DNA from 3 places in the Solibacillus sp. FSL H8-0538 genome. Region 1 is predicted to be linked to each of the others. Evidence: riboswitches for the same ligand, from Rfam matches in the RefSeq annotation. Region 1 holds a riboswitch; each other region holds the start of a gene.
The links. Region 1 has a riboswitch for thiamine pyrophosphate ahead of thiW (energy coupling factor transporter S component ThiW). Riboswitches for the same ligand answer to the same signal wherever they lie in the genome.

Region 1 (2,206 bases):
ACACCTGGATTGGTCTCCTCACCGCCACCACCCGCAATAGCTACTACTTCCACATAAGAAATTCCTTTTTCAAGGAGACTATATTCAGTAAAATTCATATATTTTTGCCATCTATAATTATTCGTATCTTCTATATCTCTAATTTCATTTGAGCACCCAGATAAAATAACAAGCATCAACACAATACACAAATACATAAGAAGCGTTTTCACATGCATATAACTCCTCCTAAAGAAACGGCTTTCAATTCGTTTCCTCTAGAAGTATGTTAATGATCCATTGAATGTTAAATATTTTATAGACTTCATAAGTTTTAGGCAAAAAAAAAGTTTTTATGAGGTTATTCTCATAAAAACTAAAATGGCGATTTCGAATCGGCAATCAGCAACCATGTTACCCTTACACCGTCGAATCTTCTATATATTTTGTCTAACTTAAAATCTCTCTCTTGTCATCCTATAACCTTTTGTAAAACATGATTACGTTCTAATACTTTCAATAAGAAGAAAGCTAACGCAGCTCCAGCAAACGAACTTACTACAAATGCTGGTACTAATCCAAATAGTGTTGCCTCTTGCCCCAAAACAAGTGTGGCAATTGGATATGTTGCCATTGCTCCTAGAATACCTGTACCAATAACTTCACCGATTGCTGTTGCCATTGTATTTTTTGTTTTTGAATAAACAAAACCAGCCAATAACGCTCCAAGCATACTTCCTGGGAAGGCAAACAAGCTGCCCGTTCCCATAATATTTCTTACAGTAGAAGCTAATAATGCTTGAATAACCGCATAATAAGGTCCAACGATAACTGCAGTTAAAACATTAGCTAAATGCTGCACAGGAAATATTTTCGCAAATCCAAGTGGAATATAGACAATCGTACTATTCACAGCTACAATTGCACTAATAATTGCAGTATAAGTCATTTTTTTTGTTTTGTTCAATTAACAATCTCCTCCTTATTTTGTATATTGAACTACTAGTAAGCAGCCAAAAGACAAAAAAGGATATGCCGATGCCATGCTACTTTCCTACGCTAGTATTAACTAGATCAGGTTCAAAGGGTACTTCTCAGCCTTTATGGCGCCCCTAGTAGTATTAAACATTATTATAGTTGAAAATCTAATAAGTTTCTATATTTAGCTTAATTTATTGTAGCGCTCTGTATTATGATTGAATAATCGGGGTACACCCACTATGAACCACATTTAATAGTGATTAAGTAAATTGGAGCTCCAGCATCTCTTCATAGTACGGCCAAACATTTTGAAACTAATCCGATGTTTTAGAATTTTGATCATTTCTTTATTTTTAGGCAAAAAAAAAGCCCTTATGAGATTATTCTCATAAAAACTAAAATGGCGGTCCCGACCGGGATCGAACCGGCGATCTCCTGCGTGACAGGCAGGCATGTTAACCGCTACACCACGGGACCATATCTTTAAGACATTTATTATTATACCATCATTCCTAACAGATGACAATACTTTTTAAAAAAATACTGTAAATAGTTTAACGTTGTTAATGGAAGGCATTCCTAAAAGTCATATGAAATTTGAGTACTTTTTTTGTATTCTCGAATATCAGTTACCAGCTCTTATGCGCTGTCTTAATGAAAAGGATTTTTAATTGTATTAGAAGGCTAAACATATCTGTACTATCTACAACGCCCTAGTTTCTTTTCTTGCCGTTTTATTGGTATTTATAAAGTTTTAGATGCACTGCCTATTATGGGTGTTAGGATACATTTGTAAAAAGGGATACAAGAACAAAAGCGCTAAAGCGGTTGTTTAGCCCCGACAGCTGCTTGCGAGCTCGAAGCGAAAGTAAACGCTCCACCACTTTCGTCAGAGGGCAGACCGAGAACTCGAGGGGTTGGCGCTTGCGCCTAGACGTTGCATTTACTTATTTGAATGTTATCCACACGGCGAAATTTTATAATTTCCTTAACAATTAAAAAACCCCAAGGATTTAGTTCCTTGGGGTTTCTGTTCCGCGAAGCGACGTCCTACTCTCACAGGGGGAAGCCCCCAACTACCATCGGCGCTAAAGAGCTTAACTTCCGTGTTCGGTATGGGAACGGGTGTGACCTCTTTGCCATCATCACTTCACTTGCACATAGATGTGCTTATGTTGAAAGATTGTTCTTTCAAAACTGGATAAACGGTTCATTGAAAGTTAAAATATTTGGTAATAATGTGGTT
Region 2 (2,206 bases), 3.1 Mb from region 1:
TAACGCAGCAATACGCCTGCATGAATCGTAAAGTAATCGACCCCTTGCTCTGCTTGCTCGATTAACGTATCACGATAGACCTCCCACGTTAAATCCTCCGCGATGCCATTCACTTTTTCAAGCGCTTGATAAATTGGTACCGTTCCTACTGGCACAGCCGCATTGCGAATGATCCATTCTCGCGTTGTATGAATATGCTTACCCGTAGATAAATCCATAATATTGTCCGCACCCCAGCGCGTTGCCCATGTCATTTTTTCCACTTCCTCTGCAATGGAAGAGGATACGGCTGAATTACCAATATTCGCGTTGATTTTCACGTGGAAGTTACGCCCAATAATCATTGGTTCTGCCTCTGGATGGTTAATATTCGACGGCATAATCGCACGACCTGCGGCAATTTCAGCACGGACAAATTCAGGGTCCATATTTTCACGAATTGCTACAAACTCCATTTCGGGTGTAATAATGCCCTTTCTTGCGTAGTGTAGCTGTGTCACATTACGGCCCTTTTTTGCACGTAGAGGCTTTCGGGAAAGTTCAGGAAAAACATTTTCTTTCATACGTGGATCATCAGCATTGCGGTAGCCATTATCCTCTGGCTTAATCGTACGACCCTCGTATTCCTCGACATCGCCACGTTCTATTATCCACGCACTGCGTAAAGCAGGCAAACCCTTTGTAATGTCAATATTATAGGTAGGATCTGTATACGGACCACTCGTATCATAAACACGCACTGGTGCATTGTCCTCTTCACCAAAGCTACCTGTTGTTGGACTGAGTGTAATTTCACGCATCGGCACTAAAATATCTGGTCGTGATCCTTCCAAGTACACTTTTTTACTTCCCTCAAAGTTGGACATGATGGAAATGTTTTTTTCGCTAACTGTTGTCATAAACGAATTCTCCCCTAGTAAAAGATTTTTGAAATAGGACCGAATCCAGCTCACCCCAACAGATACTATTGCTAAATAAGAAAAGCCGAATCCAAGAAATATTGGATCCGGCTGTGTTGTAAGGGTTTCATTTATCGCACATTTCACGTATGGCGATAATCGTTAACTTTCCCACGCTGGTATGAGCCAGATCAGGTCCAAAGGGTCAAGAAACCTCTATGCGTTTCTCTCTCAGCCTGACTCATCAGACTCCCCTAGTTAAGGCTATTTAGTTTGATGTTAGTTTAGCAGATATTACTAATAGATGGAAGATTCATTTTCATTTTTACGCAAAAAGTATTTCTGCTATATAAATGACAACCGTCACTGTTATACAGCTAACAATAGTTGAGAGTAACACCGTTTGCGCAGCGGTTGCTGATTCCACGTCATATTCTAACGCAAGACTCGAGCTATTGAGTATGGTTGGAAAAGCACTGGCGATAAAGAGCGATTGCGCCACCACACCATCTAAGCCAAGTACGAAAATAATGAGTAACGCCACAGTTGGCCCAATAATGAGTTGCGTAAAGCAACTCACAAAGACTGTCTTATTGAACATCGACTTGATTTCTAGCTGAGAAAGCTGTGCCCCAAGTGTAATCAGTGCCACAGCGATGAAGCCATCTGCCACATGATCAATCGGAATACGAATAAACTGCGGAATGCCAATATCTAAGAATTTCATGCCGACACCAATAATTAGTGCATGAATAATCGGCATTTTTAAGAAATCCTTCACAATGGCAAGCCCTGATTTCGTCGAGGAAATCAAATTATATAGCCCATATGTATACGTCGTCATATTTTGAAAAATCACAAGGATCAACTGAATTGCTACCCCTATCGGCTGCGTCACGAAAATCATTTGCGCCACCGGAATACCGTAGTTGCCCGAGTTAATGAGCACTACACTATTTTTAAACACCGCCGATTCCGTTTTGGCAAGACCGAGCCCCTTTGCTAAAAAGTGACTAAGCACCATCTGACTGCCGATAAATAATGTGATAAACACCGACACCTGCCCAAGCACCGACAGCTCCACACTCGTTTCATATAAATTCACAAAAACAGCAGCTGGCATAAAGCAATACGTAATCAGCTACGACAAGGCCTTCAAATTAAAGCGAAACTTCTTCTGCAAAACAGCGCCCAGCAGCAACACTAAAATCGGGGCAACAATTTGAAAGAAAATCATGCCGAGATACATCATGTGGTTGTCCCCCTTTCGTTCTGCTTTTATAGTAGAACTGTCCAGTGGGTTGGTC
Region 3 (2,206 bases), 1.3 Mb from region 1:
GGAGTCTAGCTTTACGTGACTGAATTTTTAACACATGATTCGCATATTCGACCAAATCGCTATACGACTTATTCGCAAATAAGCGACATTAAGTAGTATCCTATCCATTTTGCACTTATTTTTGGATAAGTCGTATCTTCTTTTCGGTGATTTGACAAAATCGCTCGTCTTATTTTTAGAATTATTTTCGTCAAGTAGAAATTTGATGAAGCGCCAGTCTTAATTGCTAAAAAATTCAATCAGTGCTATAGTTACGATATTAAAATATTTGCGGGGGGACACTTCGGTGTTGAGAAGGCTAAAACCTGACCCTTAGAACCTGACAGTTAATACTGACGTAGGGAGCGAAGTACATACGCGTAATATACGCTTATTCTTTGTACATGAGGCTCTCCAACTTATTGGAGAGCCTTTTATGTTACTTAATTGTCTTGGCATTCGCACGTTCGACTTGAATTTGCTTTTAGTTCTTGTGTAACGAAGCGTGACTGCATTTTTCTATTGAATATTTTAATTGCGGGGGGACACTGTGGTGTTGAGAAGGTTAAAACCTGACCCTTAGAACCTGGAACAGTTAATACTGACGTAGGGAGCAATGATTTAAAACGCTTCTTTGTCATGTACAAAGAAGCGTTTTTATGTGGTTAAGAAAGTTCTACTTTCTTAACCACATAAAAAAAAGATATCAGCTCGCACAATTTTTTAGGAGATGTGTCTTACTAATTTGCACTTGCGTCTCCGAAAAGGAGGTGGAAATTTTGCGAAATAATAAACTACGTATGGTGACAGAAATTGCAATTTTTGCGAGTATTGGGCTTATTTTTGATCTATTAACATTTACGTTTATGCCGCAGGGCGGTGGGCTTAGCTTGATGATGTTACCGATTATTATCATGAGCTTGCGCTGGGGTGTAGGCGCTGGGATGACGACGGGATTTATTATTGGTGTACTCGGAATTGCGACGGGCGGTACGATTTATCACTGGGCACAGGCAGGTTTAGATTATTGCTTGGCTAGTGCGGTTGTTGGTGTAATCGGTGTTTTTCGTCAGCCAATTCTAAAAGCAAATCGTTTGGCGAAAAAGAAAGTTGTCACGTTTTATGTTGTCATTGGCGTACTTGTAAGTGGATTTTTAAAGTTTAGCGTACACGTTATATCAGGTGTTATTTTCTTTGCTGCCTATGCAGGAGATCAAAATGTTTGGCTGTATTCAATTATTTACAATGCCTCTCATTCGATTCCGTCACTTATTTTAACACTCATTTGTAGTGTGACCTTGCTTACGACGAAGGCACAGCTTATTCAAACACCGATGCACTATGTTGAGGTGAAATCATAAAGGGGGACAAATCAATGTCATTTTGTGAACAAGTAAGACAAGAAACAGATCTTTATTGGGAAGGGAGCTTCAACCATCCTTTTGTAAAAGGAATTGTTGACGGGACATTACCGTTAGAAAAATTTAAATTTTACATAATGCAAGATGCGTATTATTTAAAGCATTATACAAAGGTGTTAGCGATTGCAGCGACAAAAGCTGTGACAAATGAAGAAATCGAGTATTTCCTTGGACAAGCACGTGGTATTAATGAAGCAGAGCTTGAATTACACCGTACTGTTTTCCGTGAGCTTAATGTGACAGATGAGGAGCTTGATAATTTTGTACCAGCACCGGCTGCGTACAATTATGTGAGTCATATGTATAATGCAGCACAAAATGGGGACGTAGCGGAAGCGTTTGCGGCAATGTTCCCATGTCCGTGGCTGTATCAGGAAATTGGCGAGAAATACCGTGATGCCAAGCCAGGTGTGAAATTGTACGAGGAATGGATTGCGATGTATAGTAACGAAGATTTTAAAGCGACGATTGAAAAGCAAAAAGTAAAAATGGATCAATATGTATTAGAGCAACCGGGAAAACTAGCGATTTTTAAACAGCATTTTGAGAAGAGCTGCTATTACGAATGGAAATTTTGGGAAATGCCGTGGACAGTTGAAAACTGGCAAGATGAGGTGAAGCATTATGACTATGTATAAAATCCGTCTGCAACAGCCACTTGTTCACTGCATTACAAATTATGTTGTGACGAATTTCTCAGCGAATGGATTACTCGCAATTGGTGCGTCGCCGATTATGGCGGATGAAGTAGCTGAAATGCAAGATATGGCAAGCATAGTCGATACACTACTTATTAATATTGGTAC

Region 2: another riboswitch for thiamine pyrophosphate. It lies ahead of thiC (phosphomethylpyrimidine synthase ThiC); the one in region 1 lies ahead of thiW (energy coupling factor transporter S component ThiW).
Region 3: another riboswitch for thiamine pyrophosphate. It lies ahead of thiT (energy-coupled thiamine transporter ThiT); the one in region 1 lies ahead of thiW (energy coupling factor transporter S component ThiW).

What each region holds. Positions count from the first base shown of each region.
Region 1 covers NZ_JBBOPI010000001.1:3,431,269-3,433,474, forward strand. The annotation lists gene MHH87_RS16405 (hypothetical protein) at 1-218, opposite strand, end outside; gene thiW (energy coupling factor transporter S component ThiW) at 452-946, opposite strand; TPP riboswitch at 1,014-1,103, opposite strand; tRNA gene MHH87_RS16415 (tRNA-Asp) at 1,362-1,437, opposite strand; rRNA gene rrf (5S ribosomal RNA) at 1,998-2,113, opposite strand; rRNA gene MHH87_RS16425 (23S ribosomal RNA) at 2,201-2,206, opposite strand, start outside.
Region 2 covers NZ_JBBOPI010000001.1:289,613-291,818, reverse strand. The annotation lists gene thiC (phosphomethylpyrimidine synthase ThiC) at 1-899, opposite strand, end outside; TPP riboswitch at 1,051-1,165, opposite strand; partial or broken gene MHH87_RS01325 (AEC family transporter) at 1,225-2,151, opposite strand.
Region 3 covers NZ_JBBOPI010000001.1:2,157,626-2,159,831, reverse strand. The annotation lists TPP riboswitch at 263-361, shown strand; TPP riboswitch at 509-609, shown strand; gene thiT (energy-coupled thiamine transporter ThiT) at 759-1,340, shown strand; gene tenA (thiaminase II) at 1,355-2,038, shown strand; gene thiM (hydroxyethylthiazole kinase) at 2,025-2,206, shown strand, end outside.